DNA from 4 places in the Staphylococcus arlettae genome. Region 1 is predicted to be linked to each of the others. Evidence: riboswitches for the same ligand, from Rfam matches in the RefSeq annotation. Region 1 holds a riboswitch; each other region holds the start of a gene.
What was found. A riboswitch is a leader RNA that binds a small molecule or an ion and turns the genes downstream of it on or off. The one in region 1 is predicted to bind thiamine pyrophosphate.
Positions count from the first base shown of each region.

Region 1 (7,782 bases):
GATTTTTTCTACTACAGAAGCGCAAGCTGCTGGTGTGTATACGTTAAATCGTTTTAAAGCTGCGCCTTTGATCGTGACACAAGAAAGCATAGCTCAAAATCAAACATTACAAGCCATCGTAGTTAATTCTGCTAATGCCAATGCCTGTACAGGTGAACAAGGGCTGAAAGATGCTAAAGATACGCAACAATGGGTGGCAGAACAATTGAAAATTTTACCGACCAATGTTGGAGTTGCTTCCACAGGCGTGATAGGTGAATTTTTACCTATGGATAAAATTTATCATGGAACACAGAATGTATTAAAAGAACAATATAATAATAGTGAGTATTTTAATGAAGCTATTTTAACTACAGATAAATGTACTAAAAATTTAGCTGTTCAAGTAGAAATTGATGGCACAACCGTTACTATTGGCGGAACAGCCAAAGGCTCAGGTATGATTCATCCTAACATGGCCACTATGTTAGGTTTTGTAACTACTGATGCTAATATTGATGGTGAAACATTAAGCCAAAGTTTAAAAATGACGATTGATGATTCTTTTAATATGATTACCGTTGATGGCGATACAAGTACAAATGATATGGTGCTGTGTATGGCTAATGGCCAAGCGAATCACGCTCCATTAACTACTGAACACCCAGATTGGCAAGAATTCCAAGAAGCAATGCATTATGTTTGCCAATATCTTGCAAAAGAAATTGCTAAAGATGGTGAAGGTGCAACGAAGTTAGTTACAGCCAAAGTAAATGGAGCCGTTGACGATATCGATGCACGTAAAATAGCGAAAAGTATCGTGTCATCTAATTTAGTAAAAACAGCAATACATGGTGAAGATGCCAACTTTGGACGTATTGTTGCAGCTATGGGTTATGCTTCTGATCAATTTGAACCAGATGACACTTATGTTTCATTGTGTGATACAGACGTTGTTCATCAAGGAATGTCAGTAGCCTTTGATGAAGTTACGATGAAAGCAAAGCTTGAGCAAGATGATATTGTCATTGAAGCTAAAGTAGGAGATGGTCATGGTAACGCTGTTGCTTACGGTTGTGATTTGACTTATGATTATGTGCGCATAAATGCGTCATATAGAACGTGAGGATGATGAAATGAGTTATATTGTAATTAAAATAGGCGGTAGTACATTAACGAATTTAGATGATTCAATTATCCAAGATATTTATAGGTTAAAACAACAAGGTTATCAGCCAATAATCGTACACGGTGGAGGACCTTTTATTAATACAGCTTTAGCTCATAATGATGTAGCACCTGAATTTAAAGATGGGTTACGCGTAACTTCTGAACAAGTATTAAGCATAACGAGTCAGACACTAATTGGGAAAGTGAATCCTGAATTAGTAAGTAAATTTAATGTACAAGGACAAGGTGCACTTGGACTTAATGGTATAGATGCCCAATTGTTTGATATTGAACCTTTACATCAACAATATGGCTTTGTTGGTGAACCGATCAATATTAATACTGCTGCATTGAATGTGCTAGCATCAGAATTTATTCCAGTTATTGCTTCAATAGGATTGAAACAAGGTACAAAACAACAGTACAACATTAATGCAGATACTTTAGCATATAAAATAGCCGAAGTTTTAGAAGCGCCAATTTATATTTTAAGCGACATTCCAGGGGTGCTTATTGACGAAAAAGTACAGGCGTCACTCAATGCTAAAGATATTCAAAAATATATTGAACAAAAAGAAATCTATGGTGGGATGATTCCAAAGGTTCAAGATGCTGTATTAGCAATTCAACACGGCTGTCAAAAAGTAGTTATTGCAGCAGGTTCGGAAACACACATTGTGGAAAAAGTGCACAAAGGTGATACCGTTGGAACAACAATACATTAACATGAAAAGAGACTGAGACGAATCAATTGTCCCAGTTTCTTTTATTTGTTAAGAAGCATTAACGTGAGAAAATCTTAACTATTGATATAGAAAACAAGCGCTCCAATTTAGTGAGCGCTTGTTTGGGGAGCATTTATTTTTGACTATAAGTTGTTAATAATTCGATGTAAAAGTCAATGAATGTTAAATACTTGTCTTTGCTTACACATTCATCTAATTGATGTGGATTTTCACCAGGGCCAAATACTAGCAATGGGAATGATTCATCTTTACTTTTTAATAAATTGGAGGCATCTGTGACAGCTACAGTTGGTTCAGCTTGTAAATCTGTATCAAACACACGATCTCCGATGTTTTTAGCAGTATCAATCAAATTATTTTTGCCTGTGGTTAATACTGGATCTAAATCAAGGTATAAATCACTGACCAAGTTAGCGCCTGATTCATTATGTTTTGCTAAAGTATTGTTGAATAATTGTTTAACTTGATTATTGTCATATTCTGGTATAGTTCGAATGTTAAACTCAGCTTCAGCAGATTCTGGGATAGAGTTTACTTGTACGCCACCTTTAATCAATGTATTACTTACAACAAGTCCACTTAATACTTCTTCTACTTGAGCTGCTTGTATGGCTTGTGGTAACTGTTGACTAAATTTAGAAATCATATTAGAAAAATCAAATGCTGTGCCTTTAACTTCTTTAGCTATTTGTGTTGATGTAGTATCGATATCTTGAATAAATTCAATTAATGGTTTAATAGCATTTTTACCTAAGATAGGTAAGGAACTATGTGCAGACACACCATGTGATGTAATACGATAATCCATAGAGCCTTTATGTGCATAAACTAACATGTTTTGACATGGTTCAGCGATGATTAAAGCTTCTACATCATCCATATAACCTTGTTCATATAAACTTTGAGAACCGAGTTGTTCCATTTCTTCACCCGAAGTCGCTAGAAATCTAATTTTCCCGTAGTTTAAAGTATTGCTATTGTTGATTTCTATTAGGGCAATGGCAAGTGCAGCTAAACCTGATTTCATATCTGCAGCACCACGACCATAAAGGAAACCATCATTTTCCGTCAATTGGAATGGTTCATAGCTCCATTGACTACGATCACCTTCGGAAACTACATCCATATGACCTGAAATACCAATAACAGGTCCTGTTTCACCGATTTCAGCAATTAAATTGGCACGACGTTCATCCACTTTTTCAATCGTTGATGTAATGCCGTGTTGTTGAAATAATTTTTGGAAGTATTCACATACTTCAATTTCATTATCATTAACTGTATTCATAGCTACAATATCAGATAATATTTGTACTTTTTCATCAGTTGAAAATGTACTCATGATATATCACTCCTTTGACAAACTATATAAATTATACAGCTATAACAATTGTTTGATAAGCAAAAAGACTTAATGAAAGATTTATTAATATAATTATACAAAATGAAAACGGATTAAAAGTTTTTACAACAGTTTATTATGAACCTCGATAAATGATGATTTGAAAATTTTAGTTGTAAGGGTGAAGTCCTTGTTAGCACTGATAGTCTAAATTGAATTAGACTCCGGGAGGTCTTAAATTCATTTTTAGCGCAACTATAATAGTAAAAAAGAAGTAACAAGTAGTGAAATTTAAGCAGTTGCCAAATAGTGGAGATTACTGTATTAATTTAGGTGACGACAATGTCAATTTACAAAAGAAAGGTTAGAGGTTACATGGAAAAAGTAGTACTCGGTGTAGATATCGGTACGAGTGCAGTTAAAACAATTGTGGTTAACCAACAAGGACAAGTGTTAGCCAGTGCCAATAAGCCAATTACAACGCTACACCCACAAGCAGGATTTAGTGAACAACACCCAGATGAATGGGTGCAAGCCACTAAAGATACATTGCAGACCATTAGTGAGATGGAAAGTATGAGAGTAGTACAAGTAGAAGGAATGTCGTTTTCAGGACAAATGCATGGTTTAGTCCTTGTCGATCAATATGGTGAAGCAATTAGACCAGCCATTTTATGGAATGATACACGAACGACTGAGCAGTGTGAAATTATCAAAAAACGCTTAGGACAATATGTGCTAGGTAATCCTGTGCTAGAAGGCTTTACTTTAACTAAAATGATGTGGGTAAAACAATATGAACCTAGCAATTGGGAACGAACTTATAAGTTTTTATTACCTAAAGACTATGTTCGTTTTAAATTAACTGGAGTATTGTCTATGGAAGTGTCTGATGCTTCAAGCACTTTATTATTAGACCCGAAAACGCAACAATGGTCATATGATACTGGAGCCTTGTTTGGCATAGATGCTCAGATCTTTCCGGATCTAACTTCAGCAGAATCATATGTAGGTAATGTAAAGCCGGATGTAGCAAAGTCTCTCGGTTTGAATACTAATATTCAAGTATTTGCAGGGGGTGGTGATAACGCCTGTGCTGCATTAGGTTCAGGTGTAGTTAAGCCTCATGATACGTTATGTAGTATTGGAACCTCTGGTGTGATTTTGACTTGTGAAGCGAATGCTGCAAGCTATGGTCAAAATATGCACTTATTTCAACATGCTTTACCGCATGTATCCTACATTATGGGGGTAACTTTAGCTGCAGGAGATAGTTTGGCATGGTTCCAAAAAACACTAGCACCAGAGCTTAGCTTTGATGATATTTTGTTACTAGCTCAACAATCATCTATAGGTGCTAACGGTTTATTATTTACACCATATCTTTCAGGCGAACGTACACCTCATGGTGATGCGTATATTAGGGGGAGTTGGATTGGACTTAGTAGTTTGCATACACGTAGTGACATGGCACGTGCAGTGATTGAGGGGATTAGCTATTCCTTGTATGAGTCAATATTATATTTACGAGAAAATGGCAAGTCTTTAACACATATTACTGCTACTGGAGGTGGAGCTAAAAGTGATTTTTGGTTGCAGTTACAAGCAGATATTTTTAATGCGTCTATGCGCAAATTAAGTCATGAAGAAGGTCCGAGTATGGGAGCAGCTATTATTGCAGCAACAGGTGTTAACTGGTTTGATAGTATGGAAGCATGTAGTCGTGTTTTTGTAACTTATGACAAAGAATTTCATCCTGATAGTGTCAATCATCAGCAGTATAAGCGATATTTTGATATTTATCGTCAAGTTTATACACAAAGCCAATCACTAACGGAACAATTACTAATGATAAGTGAAGCACGAGACAATGAAATAACGCATTAGGAGCAATAAGCAACGATAAATGGATTTGCATTTTATTAATGATTAGGTTAAATTAACAATAACAATGCATTGTTGAAACAGTAATATTAAAATTATATAGATTAGAGACCACTGGAAGTGCCTTTGAAAAGGCTGAGACTAAAGTAGTGAACTTTGGGATTCCTGGAACCTGATCCAGTTGATACTGGCGTAGGAAAGTGGCGTTGATAACATGACTAACTTTTGTGATATAGACGTTATTTTTCTACCCAGAAAAATAACGTTTTTTTTATTGAGGTGTCTTTTTTGTTAGTTGCTATTACACAGTATAAACATTTAACACATGCTGATATCGTACATTATCAACGAGTGATGCCATATATAGACTATTTGATAGTGCGTACGCCTATGACATCTACTGAGTTAATTGGATGGATACAATTAGCTATAACGTATGGAATTTCCCGTTCTAAAATAGCTATACATAGCGATATTTATGTATTAGAACAATGTGGATTAAGCGCGATTCATTTCTCAGAACGAGCAAGAGAAATACAGACGATTAAGAAAAAGTTTCCTAATGTAGTGGTAAGTGTGTCGACACACAATGTCGATAGTGCACAATTTGCCTTGCAACATCATGTTGATTATATATTGTTTGGCCATATATTTCCTACAAGCTCTAAACCAGGTCAAATCCCTAGAAAGAACAAAGAGATTCAAGCAGTTTTAGCATTACCGATACCAGTAGTAGCGCTCGGAGGTATTAATGAAAATACGGCTCAACAATTATCAACTGAGTTCTATGGTATAAGTGGTATTAACTTATTTCTCGAAGCTTCACAGTTAACATTAAAAACTTTGAGTGAGGTGTGGCGTAATCATGTATGATGTACTAATTATTGGCTCAGGTGTAATGGGGATGTCCATTGCACGTGCTTTGAATAGCGAAGCTTATCGTATAGCAGTTATAGATCGTGATATACCGGGAAAACATGCCTCTTATAAAGCAGGTGGTATGCTCGGTGCACAAAATGAATTTAATAGTGATAGTGCTTTATATCGTTTAGCGTTAAAGTCTCAGCAATATTTTGAACCATTAGCACATAGTATAGCTGAAGAGGTTGGTATCGATATTGAATATAGACAAAGTGGATTGTTGAAAATAGCGGCTGAAGCACAACATAGTCATCAAGTGCTAGAGCAATATGAATTTTTACAGCAACATAATCCGCAAGTGCGATTACTGACAAATAAAGACATACAACAATATAGAAACTATGATATTTCTTTTCCAACAAATACAGCATTTCATATTCCAGATGATCATCAAATCAATGCTAATCGTTATACAAAAGCATTATTAGCTTCATTACACAAACGTCATATAGAACGTATATTTTCTACAGAAGTCACCGACATCCAAGCAGGCCATGAAGGTTATAGTGTTTGTACTAATAAAGGTAAATTTGCAGCTCAAAAAGTAATCGTAGCTGGTGGAGCATGGAGTCATTATTTGTTGAATGGTCAGCTGAAAGCCCATGAACCTACTGGTGTCAAAGGTGAAGTGATGTTATTCGAATCACGGGATATACAATTAGCTACTACATTATTTTTTACTGATGGCTGTTATATAGTACCTAAAATGAAACAGCGTTATTTAATTGGTGCGACTAGTTATTTTAATGATTATTCCGTAAATGTTACTGCCGGAGGAATGCAGTGCTTGTTACACCAAGCACTAACATACGTGCCAGCATTGGGGAATGCTACTATTATAAAGCATTGGTCTGGTGTCAGACCGTATACCAATCAAGAAAAGCCGGTCATGGATGAGATACAACAGGGCTTATTTGTCATTACTGGACATTATCGCAATGGTATTTTGTTGTCTCCGGTAGTAGGTGAACTCATTGCGTTGTGGTTGAAAAGTGGTGTGAAACCTGAAATTTTAAATGATTTTAAATTAGGAGGTTGTACGAGTGGAAGTTATTATTAATGGCGATACATTTCATTTTGAACAAGAATTATCCATTGTTGCAATACTCAAGGAATTAGAAATAGATGAGAATAGAGTTGTCGTTGAACACAATCAACAATTAATACAACAAGCACAGTTTCACAATCAGATGGTGAAATCATCAGACCGATTAGAACTATTAGAATTCGTAGGAGGCGGTTAAATATGTTAGAAATAGGTCCATTTAAATTGAAGTCACGCTTATTATTAGGTACTGGGAAATTTGATAATGAACAAATACAGTCAGCAGCGATTACAGCTTCTGAAACTGAAGTATTAACGTTTGCAGTAAGAAGAATGAATTTATATGATAAGGAATTACCTAATCCATTAGCTAACGTAAATTTATCAAAATATATTACATTTCCTAACACTGCTGGTGCACATACTGCAGCCGAAGCAGTACGTATTGCTGAAATTGCCCAGCATGCAGGTGTTTGTGACATGATTAAAGTAGAAGTGATAGGGGATGATGACACATTATTACCGGATCCACTTGAAACATATGAAGCTTGTAAAATTTTATTGGATAAAGGTTATATTGTATGTCCTTATATCTCTAATGATGTAGTGTTAGCCAAACGATTAGTTGAGTTAGGGGTTCATGCAGTTATGCCTCTGGCTTCACCTATTGGTACGGGGAGAGGTATTAATAATCC
Region 1 covers NZ_CP094803.1:361,006-368,787, forward strand. The annotation lists gene argJ (bifunctional glutamate N-acetyltransferase/amino-acid acetyltransferase ArgJ) at 1-1,105, shown strand, start outside; gene argB (acetylglutamate kinase) at 1,116-1,874, shown strand; gene MUA37_RS01600 (ArgE/DapE family deacylase) at 2,008-3,237, opposite strand; gene xylB (xylulokinase) at 3,613-5,124, shown strand; TPP riboswitch at 5,228-5,337, shown strand; gene MUA37_RS01610 (thiamine phosphate synthase) at 5,410-5,994, shown strand; gene thiO (glycine oxidase ThiO) at 5,987-7,102, shown strand; gene thiS (sulfur carrier protein ThiS) at 7,086-7,286, shown strand; gene MUA37_RS01625 (thiazole synthase) at 7,289-7,782, shown strand, end outside.

Region 2 (7,782 bases), 170 kb from region 1:
AAAAGACAAACAAACTTTTGAAAGTGAAAATCATGTTATTTTCAAAGTGCTGAGCTATACTTATTTTCCATACTATCTAATGGTGTCAGAAGTGAATAAATTATCATATCCTTTCAGTTTACTGACGATCGAACAAGTCGTTAGCGTCCTAGGATTTGCAATTTATAAAAATATTAAAATTGATGAAGCTGCACAAAATGATATTAATCGCTTTTTCGAATCATTGGTTAACAATCAAGGTGATCAAACACTATCAATCAAAAAACATTCAGAGTTATTAAAGCAATATTATATTTACCGCTCAGATTATTATCAAATTATCATCGGTGATCTGGATGCCCAAGATACGCTACAAAACAGTCATTATTTGAATGAACGTCATCAACTTACTTATTACTGGCTAAAAAATGAATTTGCATTGCTAGATCCTGCCATTAGTGTTTATAAATTACTCAGTAGTAATCGCTTTGCGATATTATTACAAAATAAAAATGATCATTATATGGATGATTTGCAACACATTCAACAAAAATATAACACTTACTTTGATGGCACCCTATCCTTTGGTATTGGTAATGAAGTAATTGAATTCACGCAACTAGCTTCTTCGTTCTTTGAAGCTAATGAAGCTTATGAAAGTTCGGTGCAGGAAGGTCAAAAATCGTTTATTACATTTTATCAATCTAAAAATATCAATGAATTATTACAAATGATTCCACAGGAAAAACTTTTACCATTCACTAAACATATTTTAGGAAAATTGTATCAACCAAAAACTAAAAAGGATTCTGAACTTAAACAGACATTGAAAGTATATATGGACAATCAGTGTGACATTACTAAAACGGCTGAAAAAATATACATTCATCGTAATACGGTAAAATATCGTATCAACAAATGTAGTAACATTATCGGCTCAGAAATTGAAGATCCAATGAACTCACTTAACATTCGTATTGCTTTATATGTATCTGAATCTATAACTTTTGATTAATAACAAACAACGGTTAACCTCTTTAAGAAGCTAACCGTTGTTTTTATGTTTAATATTTATATGGATCGTCGCTTTTACGTCGCTCTACCTCATCTAAGCTTTTCATTGATTGATGTTCACTATCATTATTCTCAGTTGGAATATCATTATGATTATTAGCAGTGTGCTCAGCTCTTGATATATCACTAGATAAGTTCGGTGCAGGCTTTCTAACTAATAGCATAATACCTGCAATAATCCACAGAATTGCACTAATCCAATTAAAAATTAACGAAATAATACCAAAAACTAATAATAAAATTCCTGCTAATTTGTTACTTTTACCAATTTTAATAGCACCAATAATAGTTCCAATTAACACAATCAAACCAATTGCAAGACCTACACCCATGATTATAAAGAAAACATTAGCTGATTCGCTTGCTTGACTTGGTGAAAGCGTTGGATTATCTGCACGTAGTTCTTCTTTAAACCCAGATGAACCCATGAATAGTAGCAAACCTCCCCATATTAAGACACCAAGTAGCTGGATGCCTACGCCAATCCACGCTAGAACACGTTCTCCAGTACGTTTTATCATTATATAAACCCCTTTCTAAATTATTAAACTTTCAATAGAGTTTCTTTGTAATATTTATTTTTATATTACTATATTGCACTTTGCATTAATAGTGTTATTTAGTAATTTACATAGACTTCACTTTTAATTTTATACTAATTATTTTATTTACTATTTTACACTCTTATTAGACAGACTATAACTTTCATTCTTCTAAAAATTCCACCCTTCTCTAGAACGTTTATATATCAATTTAATAAATCCTGTTTGCCTATTGTGTTAGTCTTCAGTTTTATAATTAACTGCATTTCAACAAATCAAACATTCTTCATTACATTAGCAATGTAATGACACTTAAAAACATAGCATCTAAAATTAAAAGAAAATATATATCTTAATTTAACATTATTATATTGTGCAATTTAGTGTATAATTACTAATAACATGACTAGAAAGGGAGATATATTACTTATGAACAATAAAATCATTGTAGCAACTATTTTATCAGCATCCTTATTTTTATCAGCATGTACTATCAATATTGGCACCGACTCAGAAAAAGATAATGATAAAGATAATAACAAAACACAATCTCAAAAGAATAATGAGTCTTCTAATAACGACCAAGATTCTACAAATGATGATTCAAATCAAGCAAATAATCAAAATGAAAATACTCAATCAAAAGAACATTATGCCAAAGTTTGGATTACTGGCATTGAAAAAAATGGCGGTAGTACAAATGATGTTTCAGACACAGAGCTAGAGCACGTCGATGTTTCTGGTCAACCTATTAATCCATATAATACCTCTGCTTCTAAAACTTTACCTGAGGGAACACAACTAATAGCAGCTTCTCCTACTGCTGCTGGCAGTGTTTATTATAAAGATAATGATGATGGTACTATTACAATTTATGATGTCCCTAGTCATTTTCAAGATAGTAGTTGGGATGAAGATGATTTTACTGTGAAAGAGACTTCTAAAATTTTAAATAATGCCCAAACAGTAACATTAAAAAATCCGTCTCAAAGTAAAGTTGATAACGTAAAATATATTATCTCCGAAGGTAATCCTGAAGACTACGAATTTGATGCCAGTGACAGTACGGCTGACGAAGAAGTTACACGTGATAATGTTATTGATAAAGTTGAAGAGTATGAAGGAGAAACACTTGATACTGATACTTACACATTCAAAGAACCAGAAAAAATGGAGGATGGACGTTGGGGCTTCTCATTTGAAGATAAAGACGGTAATTTAGCAGGTTCGTATATTATTGATAGTGACGGAACAGTAACCAAATACGATGAAGATGGTGAAGAAATATAATATAGGGATTTGTCCTTAAACCTTTGCAACTCAATATATTATATTAAAATACTCAATTAAACATCCCTTTAGTTTAGGAAAATTAAAGGGATGTTTTTCCATAGTTTAATATGTAAATTGATATAGATTTGTTCAAATTGAATTATGATTTCGATTCATTTTTATATGTCGTTCTACTATTTGTTTTAACAACTTCAACTTCTTTTAGATTAGGTTCAAAAATTTTATGATTATATCGTTTGTTTGCAAAATTTTTCAACTTATTGATAAATTCATATACTTCTTTATCTAATGTAATTTTAGACCTCACAATGTTAGCCGTATCATGCTTTTCATCTCCATAGCAATCCACATAAATATTATAAGCAATTTTAAATGTATTAAAATGACCTTCAAAAGGTTCATATCTTCTCAGAAAATCTTGTATCGTTTCATTTGAACTGTTGCTATGGTGACTTGTAGTTAAAATAAAATCTTGTATTTGTCTATCCAATGAATGAAATGCATCCTGAATCTCTTCAAAAATCTCAGTTGTTCGTTGTTTATTTAAGAACGCCGTATTTTGATTTAATTTAATATTTCTAATGCGAGCTACTTTATAAACTATTAAATCTATCATGCTGACCAAGTCATTTTCATAATCTTGCATCTTTTCCTTATCTTCACGTTTGAATTGTAACCAAACACCTAATAATGCAATACATCCACCTGCTAATGCTGCAATAAACTCCGTCATTTGAATACACCTCTTTTTATTTATTAAATTATTATAAATATCATACAATAATTGTCAAAAAATTAAAATATAATTCATTATTTTTTTAATATATATTATTTTTTATTACATAAATACAGATATTACTATTTGAAAGATACTGCGGTGTACTTAACTAACTTATGATTGACTTCTAGTTATATAGGGAACAATATAATTACAGTATTGAGGAGGAGATAAGATGCCAAAAGTAAATAATCGTATGCATAAAGATTTAGTAGATAAAGAGTCACGTATTGAAGCTAGTGTAAGTTCTGAAAAAGAAATAGAATTAAATGCTTTTGAACGCTTAGGCAAAGACGTCGTCATTATTGAAGTATTAGCGATTATGAATATTATTTTTGCTGTTTGTACTGTTGGTCTTATCGGTGCTTTAATCTATAGTAATCAAAAATAATACAAATTTACATTTTATATACAAAAGCGATGGTGTTATAACCATCGCTTTGCGCTTATTCTTGCTTATCTATTATCAAACCAAACTTGACTTTGCAATGGTAAATCGTTACATTGAAGATAATTAAATACACGCACTAGGGGTGTTTTCAGACTGAGATGAGCTGTAGCTCAAACCCTTTGAACCTGATCTAGTTGATACTAGCGTAGGAAAGTGTGAATCAACACATGTATGATATCAAGGGGTTAGACTACCCTATTATATATTTGATTTTATTTACACAACTTTCCTATGGAGGGTTGTGTATTTTTTTATTTAAAAAGGAGTGAGCACGTATGACAACAACAGTACTTATTACAGGTAGTAGTAGAGGTTTAGGTGCAACTATTGCACAAACTTTAGCAGCACAAGGTTTTCAAGTCGCCATCAATTATCATAAAAGTAAAGATGCAGCATTGGACTTAGTAAAAAGCATTGGGGAATCACAAGCAATCGCCATCCAAGCTGATGTCACACAACGTGATGAAGTCGATCGCTTAGTTGCTACTGCAACAGAACATTTCGGTCAAATTGATGTAGTGGTCAATAACGCATTAGTTGGCTTTAAATTTGATCCCAACGCACAAAAAGCTTTTACTGAATTATCTTGGTCAGATTACCAACAACAAATAGATGGTACTTTAAAAGCCGCTTTCAATACTACACAAAGTGTAGCCCCTCAATTTATAAAACGTCACCATGGGGCAATTATTAATATTGGAACGAATCTTTTTCAAAATCCAGTCGTACCTTACCATGAATACACGACAGCTAAAGCAGGATTAATTGGTTTCACACGTAATATTGCTGCCGAATTAGGCCAATATGGTATACGTGCCAACGTAGTGTCCGGCGGTTTATTGAAAACAACGGATGCCAGTGCTGCCACTTCTGATGAAGTGTTTGATTTAATTAAACAAACTACCCCACTCAAAAGTGTCACATCTCCTCAAGACGTCGCACATATGGTGGCCTTTTTGGCAAGTGAACATGCAACTGGCATCACAGGTCAAAACTATACTGTCGACGGCGGTCTAACAATGAATTAATCTATTCTATAACAACTGAGGTGTAAGTACATGACACAAACAAAACAACTTAATATTGGAGTCTTACTGTATGCTTGTGGACATCATCAAGCTGCTTGGTTACAGCCAAATTCTAGTGTTGAGCGTATTGGAGATAGTAGTTATTATCAATCATTAGCACAAATAGCTGAACGAGGCTTGTTTGATGCAGTCTTTTTTGCTGATAATCAATCTTTCCCAGCGCAATCTGCAAGTGATATGCCAGCATTTTGGTTTGATCCGTTGATCAATTTGGCGGCTATCGCACAAGTAACACAACATATCGGTCTTGTTTCTACAATTTCTAGTACTTTTGCTAATCCTTTCACTGCAGCACGACAATTACTAAGTTTAGATCATTTATCTGGTGGTCGTGTAGGTTGGAATCTTGTGACTTCGATGACTGATAATGAAGCACAAAACCATAGCTTGCCACAATTACCTGCCCATGATGCACGTTATGCCAAAGCACGAGAATTTGCAGAAGTGATGGACAAATTATTAAATTCTTGGAACACTTCTAATTTTATTCATCAACGTGAACAACATGCACTTATTGAACCAGAACACATACAATCCTTTAATTATCGTGGGGATTATTTTAATGTGACTGGGCCATCAACTACACCCAGCAGTATACAAGGCGATCTTGTAGCAATGCAAGCCGGTGCCTCCGAACCAGGTGTGACATTGGCTGCCGATTTTGCAGATGCAGTTTATGCTGTAGCTTGGAATATGGAGCAAGCACAAAAATATATTCAACGTTTACATGAAAAAATAGCTCATAGTTCACAACCGACAAGAACAATCAAAGTGTTTCCAGGTTTAGTCACTTATGTAGGTGAAACATATGAAGCTGCACTTGCAAAGAAACAAGCTTTAGATGACTTACTCCCTATTGAAACTGCACTCAATCAACTGAGTGGTTTTATTCGGCAAGACTGCTCTGAGTGGGAGCTTGATGCACCAGTACCTCCCCTTCCACCAGTAGAAGATTTTACCGGACCAGTCGGTCGTTACGAGACAATATTGCAAATTATTCAAGATGAACAACCTACTGTCAGAGAACTCTTAGGTTACTTAAATGCCGGTGGTGGTCATTTGACTTTAATTGGTACACCATCCATGATTGTCGATGAAATGGAGCGTTGGTTTGAAGCTGGTGTTGCAGATGGCTTTAATTTAATGCCACCTACATTACCTAATAGTTTGGACGATTTTGTAACGTTAGTCGTTCCTGAATTACAACGTAGAGGTTTATATCGTACTACTTATACAGGACATACTTTTCGTGAACACCTCAATTTATCTTAGTTATCCGTTTCATGTTCACATAATAGTGAGCTTTATCACTCGTGACAAAGTATTTTTATAACATCGTATCATATTAACATATGTAAATTTTATTACTTAACTTCTTATCTATAACTTCTTATCTTTCTCAAACTAACATATTGAATAATTTCCCTTTTTTGTTAGAATATAGTATGGATTGTTTTGTCGTAGAACTAATGAAAAACGACATATAAACTTAACTTATCACTGAAAGATTAGCTAGTGCTTGCACTGACTATTTCAGTCTTATATTTCAATATGATGTACTAAAAGACTATATAGAGGAGAATCGATTTATGGATTATCAAGTATTATTGTATTACAAATACACTACCATTAATGACCCCGAAACATTCGCATCAGAGCATTTAGATTTTTGTAAAGACTTAGAACTAAAAGGGCGTATTTTAGTATCAACTGAAGGTATTAACGGTACCGTTTCAGGTACAACAGAAGCGACAAACAAATATATGGAAGCAATGCAAGCTGATCCTCGTTTCAAAGACATTACGTTCAAAATAGACGCAGCAGAAGGTCACGCATTCAAAAAAATGCACGTACGTCCACGTAATGAAATAGTCGCGCTTGATTTAGAAGAAGATGTAAATCCAAATGAACTAACAGGAAAATATTTATCACCCATTGAGTTTAAAGAGGCACTAGAATCAGACGATACAATCGTAATCGATGCACGAAATGACTATGAATATGATCTAGGTCATTTCCGTGGTGCCGTTCGTCCTAACATCACTCGTTTCAGAGACTTACCAGACTGGATTAAAGAAAATAAAGAACAATTTATGGATAAAAAAATTGTTACGTATTGTACAGGCGGTATTCGTTGTGAAAAATTCTCTGGTTGGTTATTAAAAGAAGGCTTTGAAGATGTTGCACAATTAAAAGATGGCATCGCAACATACGGCAAAGACCCAGAAACACAAGGCGAATTATGGGATGGCAAAATGTACGTTTTCGACGAACGTATCAGCGTAGAAATTAACCAAGTTGAAAAAACAGTAGTCGGTAAAGAATGGTTTGATGGTACACCATGCGAACGTTACATCAATTGCAGTAATCCTGAATGTAATAAGCAAATTTTAGTTTCTGAAGAAAATGAAGCGCGTTATTTAGGCGCTTGTTCACACGAATGTGCAACACACGAAAGAAACCGTTATGTTGCCAAACATAATATTAGTGAAGAAGAAAAAGCGCAACGTTTAGAAAACTTTAAACAATTTGCACATTAATTTTTATAACAGAGCAAGAAGATCAATCACTTTACAT
Region 2 covers NZ_CP094803.1:195,031-202,812, reverse strand. The annotation lists gene MUA37_RS00975 (PucR family transcriptional regulator) at 1-994, shown strand, start outside; gene MUA37_RS00970 (DUF4064 domain-containing protein) at 1,044-1,574, opposite strand; gene MUA37_RS00965 (hypothetical protein) at 2,025-2,885, shown strand; gene MUA37_RS00960 (type I secretion system protein) at 3,028-3,621, opposite strand; gene MUA37_RS00955 (hypothetical protein) at 3,842-4,057, shown strand; TPP riboswitch at 4,186-4,286, shown strand; gene MUA37_RS00950 (3-oxoacyl-ACP reductase) at 4,393-5,145, shown strand; gene MUA37_RS00945 (LLM class flavin-dependent oxidoreductase) at 5,176-6,477, shown strand; gene trhO (oxygen-dependent tRNA uridine(34) hydroxylase TrhO) at 6,795-7,745, shown strand.
Region 2: another riboswitch for thiamine pyrophosphate. It lies ahead of MUA37_RS00950 (3-oxoacyl-ACP reductase); the one in region 1 lies ahead of MUA37_RS01610 (thiamine phosphate synthase).

Region 3 (7,782 bases), 1.2 Mb from region 1:
TACCGTCAGCATAGATAGTGATCTCTGCATCTTTACCTACACCTAAGCTCATAACACCCATAATAGATTTCAAGTTAACTTTTTTACCGTTGTATTCTAATTGAATATCTGAATCAAATTTTGATGCTGTTTGAACAAGCATTGTTGCTGGGCGTGCATGAATCCCCGTTTCGTCAATAATTACATATGAATTTTGTTCCATAATATGATATCTCCTTCGTATAGTTAGAATCGTTAGTTTATTATAAAACCTAACAAAGTTTTATATATTTACATTACCAAATTATATTTATAAATTCAATTCGTTAATCCCTAGATATGATAATATCTAGGGATATTTTAGCCAATTTGTGAAAACGCTGCAATTTTATTTATTTTTTAGACTAAAGATTGGGCAACCTTTTCACATTTTTCAATATGATCGTCACCGATTTTCTTCATTAAATAATAACTTATTGAAGCAGAAATAGCTTGTCCAACTATAGGGAACCATTTTGTTTGTTTCGCTGCAGTTCGTTTAGCAACATCTCTAATCACTACTTTTAATATCGCATTAGACACTTTTTTGCCAACAAATTGACTTCCTTGAATTGCTGCAGTGGTATAAATACGTTCTTTTATATCGTCACCCATCGAATTTACTTGCTTATGATCTAAACCATAAATCTTATTCACATCTTCTATAATATCTTTCATGAGTTTTAAATCTACACTAAACCCTAATCCAGGAATTGGTACCACACTAGCTCCAGAAGATAATAATGATTTTTTTCTGACTAAAGCCATAGCACGATCACGTCTATCTGCTATTTCTTGTTGAGTTGTTGGTATATTACTTTTTTGTTTAATTTCTTCAATATCTAAAACTTTATTTCCGACTTTATTAGTTAAATTATTCGTAATTTTGTTTTTTATGCTCACTTTAATTCACTCCTCAAATATATTGCATTCAATAACATAATTACCCTATTTTCACTGATTTTATTTAACTTGTACAAAAATTGCTTTTAAATATTTAGATGGCTTGTAATGTGGATGTGTTTTAAAGTCTTTAGGTAAGCCCATAACTTCTACAATGTCATAATCCACATCAGCATCTTCTAATGTCTTTTTAACAGTATTTTTAAAGGATTTTAATGAATATGCACTATTATTGGTACATAATAGTAATGTACCTTGTGGTGCTAGAATATTTAAAGCGCCATCAATTAACTTGTCATAATCTTTCATTACAGAAAATGTTTTCTTTTTATTACGTGCAAAGCTTGGTGGATCGATAACAATCGTATCGTATAACAATTGATGACGTTCGGCATAACTATAAAAATCAAATGTATCCATTACGTAAATATATTGTGATTTCGGATCAATGCTATTTAAGCCGAAGTTCTCTTCAGTTAAACTACGGGAACGATTGGCTAAATCGACACTTGTAGTTTGTTCGGCAATTGGTGCTGATATAACTGAAAATGCTCCAGTATAACTAAATAAATTCAACACCTTGTTATTTGACGCAAATTGATCACGTAATTTCTTACGTACTTCTTTTTGATCTAAAAAGATACCCGTCATTAGTCCATCATTTAAATTAACATTATAAAATGCGAAGTTTTCTTCTATAACGATTGGAAATTCAGGCGCTTCTCCAGTTACAAAGCCACCCTCGAAATCAGTATCTTTAAATCTCATTTTTTCAAAAATTGATGTGTATTGAAATACATTTTGTATCGCTTGTAAGATTAAATATTTAAATTTATAAATACCTTTAGAGTACCACTGTATTAATAAATGGCCATTATAATTATCTATAGTAAGTCCACCTACACCGTCACCTTCACTATTAAATAATCTAAATGCATTCGTACCTTCTAAATTATAAAAGTAAGTTCTATCTTCTTTAGCGAGTGTAAATAGCTTTTCAAAAAATGCAATATCAATATTTTGTTGTTGGTCATAAGATAATACCCATCCAAGTCCTTTATGCTGTCTTCCTACATAACATGTAGCAATGTATGTGCCTTGTTCAGTGACTAAATAAAACAAATCTCCTTCTTTCAAATGGTCGTGATTGTATATATCTTCTTCATCAATTAAAGGATATTGATTTTTATACTTAGTTTCCTTGCCTTTATTTAAAGTGGCAGTTTTCATATGTGATGCCAACCTTCCTACTATTATTATTTAATTTAGCAGTTACTATTTTAGCATGGTAATTAAAGTAGATATAGCAAAAAATTAAAAACTATCGCCAAATCCCCCTTTTTATTAGCAGTTTTTGTGCTCGCTTTCCGCGGACACTGCCTCACCATGTAATTTGCGGCGAGTGCTGTTCCCGCAAGAGTCTACCCAAATTACTGCTAATATTGTATGTTAAAATAAATCTATTGATAAAAGAGAGACTTTGAAATGATTGCTATTTCTAAATGAATTTCCTAATACTATAAGTGTATAGCAAAGGGGGATAAATATACTATGGTAGATATAATTAATAAAAAACTACAAAAACTGATGCCCATACTGACTCCTTTTTGTGTTGTAATTGGCATTCTTTTTCATTTCATTGGAGAACAGTTACTTTTTGTAGTTCCTTGGCTATTTGCTTTTATGACTTTTGCTGGAAGTCTAACTATGAGATTTAAAGATATCAAAGTGTTTATCAAACACCCATTTATTATTCTTTTTAGTATCGCTTTTTTACATATCCTCATGCCTGTTTGGGCATATTTTTTAACTCAAACAGTTTTTAACGATCATTTACTTACAATAGGTTTTGTAATATCTGTAGCTATCCCTACAGGCGTTACAAGTATTATTTGGATTAATATATGCAAAGGAGATTTTCCATTAGGTCTCTCAATCATCTTGATTGACACTCTACTAGCACCCATCATTTTACCTACCTTACTTTATGTACTAGTTGGAGAATCCATAAATATAGATACTATTTCAATCCTAAAAGGTTTAATTTTAATGATTGTTATTCCCTCAATATTCGGAATATTAGTAAATGAATTTTAAAAAAACAAATCATCTAAACTTAATGTTACTTTAGCACCATTTTCAAAATTAAGCTTTTTCGCAATAGTAATTATTAATAGTAGCGCCGTAACTCCATATGTTACAAATTTCACTTGGAATTTATTAGCCATTATATTAATGGTTTTCTTCTTAGCAGCAATAGGATATGCTCTAGCCTTAATACTAAGCCACATACTTTTCAAAAATACTATAATCACTACAACGTTAGTACTGATTGGAGGCATGAGAAACATACCAATCGGCATAATAATTGCTGTAACGTATTTCCCTAAAAAAGTTGCCATGCCTGTTGTATTTTGTATGCTTTTCCAACAAGTTTTAGCTTCTTTATTCGCAAAAGTCTTAGATAAATATCAAAAACAGTATATTTAGTTTGTTGATTTAGCAATGTTATAGGACAATATGGCAATGAAAGTAGACACATTGTTAGCAGTTTTTGTGCACGCTATACGCACGCATTGCCTCAGCCTGTAGTCTTCGGCTAGTACTATTCCAAGCTAATTTTTACTGTTATTAATATTTAAAAATGACGATGTGGCTAATGGAAACCACTGTTATTTAATAAAATCATCCAATAACGATAAATAAAACAAGCCTTAGGCGAACTGTTGCCTAAGGCTTGTTTATGTTTTGAAGCTATCTTTCAAGTATAGTTATTTTATTTATTCTTGTTTACGTTCACGCAATTTGATGACGAATGCAACTGTTACTGCAATCAACATTAAGAATAATAATGGCGTGATAAAAATAGATAATAGTAAACCATGCACCATAATATTGGCGAATTCAGTTAATAACTTGAAGAATAAAATACTAATCATAAATAACTGAATATAATAGAATTTATTTCTTAAATAATTAGTCAATGTTGTAAGAATATACGCTATCATAATTAACATTAACAGTAACAAGGTAATCCATTCTATTACATATTGTGTTTGTGAGATTTCCCAATCACCTGACACAAACAAACTATTTCTATTATTAAATTCGATAAGTGTAAAGAATAAAAGGAATGCACCGCAGAACAATTCTACATAAACTGTTTTTAGCCATTTAGGCTTTTTCATCCAATTTGGTACATCGTCCTCTTGAATATCGATGATGTCTTTCCATTTCTTCACAAATTTATCTTTTTTATTACGTATTTTTTCCATATCTACACTACGACGTGTTTTGCGTGTGAACTCTGTCGTACGATCTTGAATATTTTTCCAATGAATTTTAGTTTGGTTAGACATAGAATCTTTACTTGTTCTAGAAAGCTCAGGCTCTTCCTCACCAAGTTCTTGCTTAGTTAAAGGTAAAGCTCTTCTTAAGAATAAGAAATTCCAAATAGACATTTGTCCAAGCAACCACATAATTAAGAAGAATACGTTAATACTTAATATATCAATTGTTAAAATTTCATCACTTTCAATTCTGCTATATAGCACTAATTGCGTTAGCAAATATACTATCCCATAACTAAAAATAATCCATAAATAATGATATTTTCTATTGTGTGTATATAATTCATCTTTATATACGATATAACCAATATGAATTATAAAAGGGAAAATAAATAAAATTGCAAAAAAGCTATATACTTGCGTCATTAAAACGAGTGTTATTAAAAAATATAATATTCCTACTACTAAAAAGAAAATCGAAATATCATAATCATACTGAGTTGTACGATACAACGTCCACCCTAACCCAATTACTAATAAGCCAAATAGGATAATTACAATCGCACTTATAATTGGGAAATTGCCTATATAATTACTAACTACTCTTATAATTTCACTAAAAAAAGCGTTGAAAAAATCCCACACATTATGGATATGTAATTCTACTTTACCTTTACCATTTAATTTCTCTATTAATGGTAAATTGATGAGTATAATTATCCCCATAAAAAGTGAAACTATGCCGATAACATAACTATATAATATTTCGGCGTGTTTTTTTAGAAACGACATACCATTCACCTCAAAGTCATTATATATGAACATCTTGTTCTTGTCTTTATTAAACTCATTAAATAAGTCTCGAGTATGATATAAAACTGTATCATAAACAAATTTCCACAGTTCAACAAAATTCAAACTCATTTTTCGGATTATTTAACAATAACTTATTTTTACATTAATTTGCAATAACAATGACATCAAATTGTTTTAAATATTTTTTACGAGGTAAAAGTTATGTGTAACATCTTTTTCTATTAGTTTACTATAAGGAGTGTAGTATTATGACTAAAGACGACGTAAATAAAAAAGCAGCAGAGAAAGCTAAAGAAGTTGAAGATGAATTAAAAGAACAAAAAGAGCAGAATCAAGAGAATTCTGAGGAAACAAAGAAAAACATACAAGATATTTTTGACTAACAACATTTTAATTGTTACTGAAATTGTGATATTAACTGTATATAGAAAATGTGCTTGACATACTGTAGTAAAAGTCATACATTAAGTATAAAATAAATATTAATATTCGCACTAGGGGTGTTTTGTGACTGAGATGAGGTATACCCTCAAACCCTTTGAACCTGATCTAGATGAAAGCTAGCGTAGGAAAGTGCTAAATTATACTTTTTGACGATAGTACAGTATAGTTCTGCCCAATCTTACACGCGCAACCTTCTAGAGAGGTTGTGCGTTTTTTTGGAGGAATATTAAATGTCAAAAGGTTTAAAACTGTCAGAAATTTTAGTGACTGTCTTAATTGCAGTTGTATTCGCATTGATTTACAACATATGGAACTTTGTTTACAAAGCTGTACAGGTTTCAGGTTTACACATCGAAGAGTTGACTTATGGTGCTTGGTTTATGGCAGCAATAGTAGCTTATTTGATTATTCCAAAGGCAGGCATTGCACTATTAGCTGAGTTTGCTGCTGGTGCAGGTGAAACAATCGTCATGGGTCGCTTTGATATTGCGACAATGATTTATGCATTACTACAAGGATTAGCTTGTGAAATTATCTTTGCAATTTTCAAATATAAATCACGTACTGCTATGGTTGCGATGTTAGCAGGATTATTAGCTGCAATAGTAACATTACCTTTAGATTTTGCTTATGGCTATTTAGCTGAAATCGCAAGTTGGAATCTTGCTTTATACATTGGTTTTAGATTGATTAGCGGTATCATAGTAGCTGGATTATTGTCATATATTATCGTCAAAGCATTAGACCAGACAGGTGTTACAAGATTATTTCGCCCTTCTTCACAAAAAGATTATGACAATTTATAAGGAGTACTATACGTGTTAACTGCTAAAAATTTACGTTTAAAATATCCAAACACTGACCATAAAATTTTCGATGGTCTAGATATCAATATTAAAACAGGTGAAAAAGTACTATTATTAGGACCTTCTGGTTCAGGAAAAAGTACGCTTTTAAATGTATTAAGTGGCATTGTACCTGATTTGATTGAATTACCGATGAAATACGACCAGCTAGAAATTGATACTCATAGCGGTGTCATTTTTCAAGATCCTGATAGTCAATTTTGCATGCCAAAAGTACATGAAGAACTGGCGTTTATTTTAGAAAACCAACAAGTCCCAAGAGCTGAAATGGATGCTAAAATTTCAAGTGCGCTCAAAGCTGTAGATTTGCATGTCAATCCACATCAGTTTATAAGTCAACTCAGTGGTGGAATGAAACAAAAATTAGCTATCGCTGAAACACTGTTACAAAATGCACAAACGCTCTTTCTGGATGAACCTACTGCAATGTTAGATGAATCAGCAACTCAGGAATTATGGACTAAAATTAAAGCTTTATGGCAAGATAAAACCGTATTAATTGTAGAACATAAGGTTGCTCATATATGGGAACATATCGATCGTGTTTTACTCTTCAATTATGAAGGCAAAATTATTGCAGATGCACCACCGCAGATGATGCTACAACAATATGAAGATTTATTGACTGAATATGGTGTTTGGCATCCTAATGCTTGGTCACATGCCCCTAAAGCTATATTGAGTAATAATGATACTGTACAACAAGAGTTGTTCACTTTTATCAATGGTGAAATTAAGCGTGGTGCTAAAACATTAATAACAATTGATAAAATGTCAATTAAACCTAGTGAATTCATAACTATTACCGGGCCAAATGGTAGCGGAAAAACTTCTCTGTTAGAGTCCATTATGCAATTAATCAAATATCATGGCGACATGTATATTAACGATAAACGTATTAAAAAAATCAAAAACATGGCCCAATATAGTTATTTAGTCTACCAAAATCCTGAACTACAATTTATTACTAATTCGGTATACGATGAAGTGCTGCTTCAGTTCAATAAATCTGATAGTGCAAATGCTAAACGTAAAACAAAGGAATTATTGCAAACGCTCAGTCTGGAACATGTTATGACACAACATCCTTACGAATTATCGATGGGTCAAAAACGTCGTTTAAGTGTTGCTACAGCCTTGAGTGCTGAAGCTGATATTATATTGTTAGATGAGCCGACATTTGGTTTAGATAGTCACAATACATTTAATCTCATCTCATTATTTCAACAACGTGTCACTGAAGGTCAAACTGTTATCATGGTGACTCATGATGCTGAAATTATTAATCGTTATGCTACAAGACGATTACATATAGAGCAACAACAACTTATAGAATTGTCAGGTGAAACCCATGTTTGAATTATGGAAAGTCCGCCATACTTTTATGGATGATGTGAATATCATTACAAAATTAATCATTGCCGTATTACTATTTTTCTTTGTCA
Region 3 covers NZ_CP094803.1:1,853,415-1,861,196, forward strand. The annotation lists gene MUA37_RS09075 (phosphocarrier protein HPr) at 1-202, opposite strand, end outside; gene MUA37_RS09080 (hypothetical protein) at 379-921, opposite strand; gene MUA37_RS09085 (class I SAM-dependent rRNA methyltransferase) at 982-2,151, opposite strand; gene MUA37_RS09090 (bile acid:sodium symporter family protein) at 2,473-3,018, shown strand; gene MUA37_RS09095 (hypothetical protein) at 3,015-3,323, opposite strand; gene auxA (lipoteichoic acid stability factor AuxA) at 3,702-5,003, opposite strand; gene graF (glycopeptide resistance-associated protein GraF) at 5,276-5,410, shown strand; TPP riboswitch at 5,514-5,616, shown strand; gene MUA37_RS09110 (ECF transporter S component) at 5,702-6,277, shown strand; gene MUA37_RS09115 (ABC transporter ATP-binding protein) at 6,290-7,696, shown strand; gene MUA37_RS09120 (energy-coupling factor transporter transmembrane component T family protein) at 7,689-7,782, shown strand, end outside.
Region 3: another riboswitch for thiamine pyrophosphate. It lies ahead of MUA37_RS09110 (ECF transporter S component); the one in region 1 lies ahead of MUA37_RS01610 (thiamine phosphate synthase).

Region 4 (7,782 bases), 490 kb from region 1:
TAAGGATTACATACATATCCAATATTACATCTTTAGAAATGATAATTTAGGAAAAAGCATATTAACGGCATTGGAACAAAAGTTAACCGAAGGCGTTGAGGTAAAAATGCTTTATGATGATATGGGTTCACGTACATTGTCATTAAAAGATTTTAAATCTTTTCGCAAAAATGGCGGTCAAGTTGAAGCATTCTTCCCTTCGAAGTTACCATTAATCAATTTACGTATGAATAACCGTAACCACCGGAAAATTGTCATTATCGATGGTCAAATTGGTTATGTCGGTGGCTTTAACGTCGGTGATGAATATTTAGGACTGAAAAAGAAATTTGGCTATTGGCGTGATACCCACTTACGTATAGTAGGAGATGCAGTGAATGCATTGCAATTACGTTTTATGCTCGATTGGAATTCACAATCTACACGTGACAATCTACAGTATGAAGATCGCTATTTCCCAGATGTTAATTCTGGTGGAACAATAGGTGTTCAAATTGCTTCCAGTGGTCCAGACGAAGCATGGGAACAAATTAAATATGGCTATTTGAAAATGATTGCTTCTTCAAAAGAATCAATATACATTCAATCACCTTATTTTATTCCTGATCAAGCTTTCTTAGATGCTGTTAAAATTGCAGCTTTAGGTGGAGTTAATGTCAATATTATGATACCTAACAAGCCTGATCATCCTTTTGTATATTGGGCTACTTACAATAATGTCGCTTCTTTATTAGAGGCCGGTGTCAATATTTATCATTATGATAATGGCTTCTTACATTCTAAGTCCGTAGTAATAGATGATGAAATTGCTAGTGTGGGTACTGCTAATATGGACCACCGAAGTTTTACGTTAAATTTCGAAATCAATGCATTTATCTATGATATAGAAGTTGCACAACAATTACGTGCTGCTTTCGAAAATGACTTAAATGTATCCTATCGCTTAACACAAGAATTATACAATCAAAGAAGTTTGTGGATTAAATTTAAAGAAGGCATAGCAAGATTATTATCACCGATATTATAGTAGTTATAATTCAACTATCAGGTAATAGTTACAGATTTGTTACTTGATAGTTGAATCGAATGGAGTGATCTTTTGAACCCAGAAACCCAAATGACACGTGCATACGAATACATGTCTGCATTCCATAAAAACGATACTACTGGGCATGATATTGCACATGTATCACGAGTGGTAAAACTAGCAACACATATTGCTTCACTCGAACAACCCGCGGATTATTTTATTATTAAAATGGCCGCATTATTACATGACACTGTCGATACTAAATTAACTAATGCTACGACTGCCAAAAACAAACTACAAGCATTTTTATCTGAAATTGGCGTTTCATCACGTGACGCAACTCATATCTGTTTTATTATTGCTCATATGAGTTTTAAAAATGGCCAAAACAATGATATAACCCTGTCTAAAGAAGGCCAAATCGTCCGTGATGCCGATCGTTTAGATGCAATTGGCGCCATTGGCATTGCTCGAACATTCCAATTTGCTGGCCACTTTAATGAAGCGATGTGGTCAGGTGATGTTACATTAGAAGCATTAGAACAAAACGAAGTATCACTTGATCAATTATCACCATCGGCAATTAAGCATTTTTACGAAAAATTATTCACACTTAAATCTTTAATGCATACAAATTCAGCAAAAGCAATTGCCCAACAAAGACATCAATTTATGGAATTATATATTCAACAATTTTTCGCTGAATGGAATTTTCAATACGAAACTGAAATATAAAAAGAGTACGGACATAAATAGTTCTGATTAAAAAATAAACGTCAATTTCTATTGTGCAAATATAGAAATTGACGTTTTCTTTAGTTTTATAAAATTTTGTATATTCAAACGCATTAAGACGAAACCAAGTTCTTATTTATATTGAAACTTGCTGATACTCGGAGAATAGGATGAGTGAGAGACTATACCTAAGCAAGTATGCACAGTTAATATCGTCTAACTTAAAATATAAAGAGGACCACTCCTAAAATGGATTGGTCCTCTTTTTGCTTACATTGAAGCTAATAATTGAGTTGAAATTTTCTTAATATCTTATTCAATTATTTCTTTTTCTTCTTTGAAGCAATTTGAGTGTTCTTACCTTTTTTCTTATTGCCTTCTTCTTCTTTGTTAAATGCTTCTAACATAGGTGCAACTTCTCTTTTAGCAACTTTTGAATAATGCATATTTGCTATTTGTGTTTGGATAATCAAGAATGCGGCACTGACAGACCAATATAAGCCAAGTGCTGACGCTGAACTTAATGAAATCCAAACTATCATGATTGGTGAAATTACCATCATCATATAACCCATTTGTCGTTGTTCATTAGGCATACTTAAACTTGATACATATGCTTGTAAGAAATATAAAATACCGGCAATAATCGTAATCCAAATATCTGGTTTAGATAAGTCGAACCATAAAAAGTTCGGGTGATCTGTAAAGCCACCACTTGATGGATATTTTAATACGAAGAATAATCCCATAATTACTGGCATTTGAATTAGAATTGGTAAACAACCTAACATACTCTTCATTGGATTCATGTCATATTTTTTATAGACTTCCATCATTTCTTGGTTAGCTGCCATTTTCTCTTCTTGAGTACGTGAACGTTTCACTTTTTCTTGAATTGCATCAATATCAGGTTTAGCAACCTTCATTTTTTCACGCATCATATGACTATTTTTATAATTTGATAACATGAACGGTAATAAAATAATACGAATTGCTAAAACAATAACAATAATAGCCAAGCCATAATCATTATTAAACGTTTGACCTAACCAATGTATAACTTTATCCATCGGTTCAACAAATGTATTAAAGAAAAAACCATTTCTATTTTCTGGTTTTGAATAGTCACACCCTGCTAAAAATACCATTACTCCTAGAAGTAAAGGTAGTAGCGCTTTTTTCTTCATTTTTCCACCTCTAATGATATATTCACACAAAAATCATTTTATCATATTCAACATAAAGTGGAAATCAAAAACAAAAATTTTATCTTTTATTCTACAGATTGTAAAAAATATCGAATTGTTTTTGTAATATCGTCACTTTTACTTATTGCAGAAATCACTGATATACCATCCGCACCTGCTGCTAAGACAGGCTGAAAGTTACTCGTTGTGATACCACCAATTCCTACAATAGGCATGTTTCCAACTAAACTACGCAGTGTTGTTATCATTGTCGGGCCAACTGGTGCATTAGCGTCTGCTTTCGAACTCGTATCAAACATTGGTCCTACACCGATATAGTCAATATAACTCAAATCAGATTGTTTATACTCCTCAACTGTACCTACACTTAAACCTATTATTTTGTTTGTAAAGTGTTGTCTAAATTGCTGCACATCAGTATCATTTTGTCCTACATGAACACCATCCGCTTCAATCGTCAACGCTAACTCAATATCATCATTAACAATAAATGGGACGTTATAACCTTTACACAACATGTGCAACTTACGTGCTAATGCTTCTTTCTCAGCTCCTTGTAAAGCGCTTGATCCTTTTTCTCTGAACTGAAACATTGTGATACCTGCTTCTAACGCAGTCTTCAATATTTGTTCAATCGACTGACCATCATTTATATCTTGTGTGCCACAGATAAAATATAGTCGTAAATCTTCTTTTTGCATTACTTACACCTCTTTAACTTGCCGCTGTGTCAAATAATCATCGTATGTTACGTTATACAGCGCATCAATAAACTGAGTCAAAAATGACCCCGGACCATCAGCTACTTGTGCAGCATGCTCTGCAGCAATATTATAAATGGTCACAGCTTCTGCAATATCATCAATTTTTGGCTCTAATTGTTTATTTACAAAGCTAGCAATAATTCCACCTAATAAACATCCTGCGCCTGTGATACGGGTTAACATAGCCGTGCCATTAGTTAATTTTAGTATTTTACCTTCATGTGCGATGACATCTGTTTCACCAGTAATGACTATAGTTGTTTGTAATAATTGCTGTGCTTTTTTGGCAATTGTTACTACATCTAATGTGGTATTACTATCTGTACCTTTCATTGTTGTTTGGGAATCAATTAATGTTAATATCTCAGAAGCATTCCCTTTAATGACGGTTACATCTACTTCTTGTAAAAACTGTTGACAGAATGCTTTTCTAAATTGTGAAGCACCGACAGCTACTGGATCAAAAACAATAGGTGTACTTTCTTCATTAGCTATTTTGGCTATTTCTAACATATCTTTAGCACTATGTTTGGTTAACGTACCAATATTAATCACTAAAGCACCAGCAACTTGTAAAAATTCAACAGCTTCCTCTGGCGCTTCACTCATTGCTGGACTAGCGCCGATACTTAATAAACCATTGGCAGTAAAATGCTTAACTACATCATTGGTATAACATATAACTAAAGGATGTTGTTGACGTACATTTTCTAAATTATTCATCATCTAAACCTACCTTTTTCATATAAGCAAAATGGTTAACTGGGCCTCTGCCATACCCTATTTCCGGTGTATATTCAATACTTAAAGAAATAAATTTTTTGGCTTTTTTAACAGCATCATAAATCGATTTACCCTTAGCAAGTTCAGCCGTAATTACAGCTGAGAAAGTACAGCCCGTACCATGTGTATGTTTAGTTTCAAAACGTGGTTCAGTAAATGTAAACACATCATCTTGAGTAAATAAATAATCTTTTGACTCCGTTAAATCAGCCGAATGACCGCCCTTTATCACTACGCCTTTACTACCAATTTCTTTGATAAATATGTTACCTGCTTGATAAATAGAAGACTCATCATTAATTTTGATACCAGTAATTTCTTCTGCTTCTGGAATATTTGGTGTAGCAACCGTTGCATAAGGCAACAATATAGACTGTAAGTGTTGTTTACCGACGTCTTCCATTAACGAATCACCACTTTTAGCAAGCATAACTGGGTCTATAACATATGGCTTTTCTGGATGTTGCTTAATATAAAATTGGATACGTTCCATCATATCTTTTGAAGCAATCATACCTGTTTTTAACGCTTGTGGTTGCTCATCATCATAAATACTTTCTAGTTGTTCGCTTAACCACTCAGGGTCAAGATTATGAATGTGCTGTACACCTTTAGTGTTTTGTGCAACGATACTTGTAATAGCTGCCATTCCATAAACACCACATGCATGAAAAGACTTCAAATCTGCCATTACGCCTGCACCACCTGTTGGATCAGTACCTGCGACAGTCAAGGCTATTTTAGGCTTTTTCATTAACTTCCCCTCCATAATTCCATTCTTCTTGTACATATGCCATATTGAAAAATCGTCGCTCATGTATTGTACTTTGTAGGAAAGCATCTTTAATTTGGGCTAATTCTTCGTTAGAGCAATTTACTGTTAGTCGATCGATCAGTTGATCAAAAATATTTACTAAGGCATCCATTTCAGTACTATAAAACTCAAACCATTTTGCTAATACACTTGAGTTATTTAACTTACGATCTTTGAGTGCTTGTTGTGCGATTACTTGATAAACATATGGACATGGCGCCATTGCTGCAATTGTATGTGCGGCATTCTCTTTAGTATAAGCATTGTAATACATATGTTTAATATAATGATCTCCGCTCGGTGGCCACACTTTTTCTTGTACAATAGCATCGTAATTTTCACCCACAAAATCGGCAATAATTTCATGAGCTTCTACTTCACCTTCAACAATAAATTGAATTTGTTCTACTAAAAATTGAACATCTTCTAACTTTTCCATTTTGGGAATGAGTAAAGCGTATATGTTCGCAAACTCTTTTAAATATGAAGCATCTGCTCTTAAATAAAATTTAGCTGCAGCTTCTGACAAAGTGCCAGTTAACATGTCTTGTATAAAACCATCTTGATAAATATCATCAATGATGGATTGTGATGCAGTTTTTAATTCTTGTGAAAATGTCATGTATAATTCCTCCTATTAAAAAAAACACATTCAACGTAAGAATGCAGTACAAATTAGGCAGAATTAAACTGTGCTCTACTTTATTAGTCCACTTTCCTACGTTGGTATTAACCAAATCAGGTTATAAGGGTCTGATAACTAATATCATCTCAGCCAATAGGCACCCCTAGCAGTTTTATTATTATATTACTATTAACATAACAAAATCCTATTCATATTGCAAAATTAGATATAAATAGGGAGTGGGACAGAAATCCGATTTTGAAAAAATGATTTCGTCGTCCCACCCCGGCAAGGATGACTAGCGTTGAAAAAAGCTTGATTTAAAGCGCATTTTCAATGCAGTCAGCTACTGCCAATATGTAAAAGGTTTCGAATAAAATAGGGAGTGGGACAGAAATCCGATTTTGAAAAAATGATTTCGTCGTCCCACCCCGGCAAGGATGACTAGCGTTGAAAAAAGCTTGATTTAAAGCGCATTTTCAATGCAGTCAGCTACTGCCAATATGAAAAGAGACTAGGACAATCAATATTGTCCCAGCCTCTAAATTAAATCCTTATATTCATTTACAATTATTTAAATTATGCAGTAACCCATTGTGATGGACCAACTGTGTTGTATAATTCAACTGCAGCTGCATCTTGTACTGATTCTGGAGCTTCTGCTGGTGATACACCAACGTATTCAGCTGGTGCTACTGAATCCCAAGTAGCTTGTAAGAATTGATATTTACCTGCAGCTCCTGAACTTGGATTAATAGCTGTAATATCGCCACCTGATTCACGTTGAGCGATTGCTTGTAAATGAGAGTTTACATTTACAGATGAACCACTTGTAGCTTCACTTGAGCTTTCACTGTTTGAAGAAGTTGATTCTTGTTGTGGTTGTTGAGTTTCTTCAGTTTGTGGTGCAGTTGTTTGTTGTGGTTGTTCAGCTTGCTCACTTTGTTCTGTTGAAGTTGCTTGTTTTGCTGGTGCTGATTGCTCAGTATCTTGAGTTGATTGAGCATTAGTATCAGCTGTTCCTTGACCATAGCCATTGTAACTCCATGACCAATAAGTTCCATCTGATTCAAAATTGTAATCTACTTTATCGTGATTGAATTCATAGTTATAAGCACCTTCATGAATTGGTGCGTCATTTAATTGTTGAGGGTTATTTTGTGCTGTATGTGCTAATTGTGCTTTATCAATACCTTGTTCAGAAGCATCAGCTTGTCCAGATGCTACTCCTGTTACACCTAATCCTAGTGCTAATGTTGAAGTAATTACTGTCTTTTTCATTGTTAATAATCCTCCTATAAGGTAAATAATTTTTATTATCAATTTGCAGTTACCACTATAACATCCAAAATCACCTTGTAGGTTACAACAAAATAAAAAAGTATTGGCTTTTTTTACAACCTAATTACATACAATGTCATAAAAAACATAGCCAAAAATGCCGATTATTACCTTCATATCAAATTTAAATTGAGCATAATTTATATATTGGTATGTAATTATCATGTAATTTATCAGATTATTCTGCATACTATTTAATTACAATTCAAAGAAATAGCCACCAATCGTAAAAAGAAAGATGGCCATTTCAAAGAAGTATAATTGATATTAGGATTTAAAAGTGTATATCATAGTGGTTTATATTGGGAGATAAATTTGAAATAAGATGGTAGTTTTGGCATATAAACTTCAAATTAAATAATGTAGAATTTTTATAGTTTCAGGCCGATAGGATTAGGACTACAGGCTGTTGAAACTTGTGTTAGCGATTTAGGAGAAAGAAATCTAATTGTTTCCACTAATATCTCGGTAATAAAATGTGT
Region 4 covers NZ_CP094803.1:855,908-863,689, reverse strand. The annotation lists gene cls (cardiolipin synthase) at 1-1,027, shown strand, start outside; gene MUA37_RS04090 (HD domain-containing protein) at 1,100-1,765, shown strand; gene yidC (membrane protein insertase YidC) at 2,086-2,952, opposite strand; gene thiE (thiamine phosphate synthase) at 3,039-3,674, opposite strand; gene thiM (hydroxyethylthiazole kinase) at 3,678-4,460, opposite strand; gene thiD (bifunctional hydroxymethylpyrimidine kinase/phosphomethylpyrimidine kinase) at 4,453-5,274, opposite strand; gene tenA (thiaminase II) at 5,261-5,956, opposite strand; TPP riboswitch at 6,033-6,134, opposite strand; gene MUA37_RS04060 (transglycosylase family protein) at 6,539-7,240, opposite strand; gene MUA37_RS04055 (single-stranded DNA-binding protein) at 7,672-7,782, opposite strand, start outside.
Region 4: another riboswitch for thiamine pyrophosphate. It lies ahead of tenA (thiaminase II); the one in region 1 lies ahead of MUA37_RS01610 (thiamine phosphate synthase).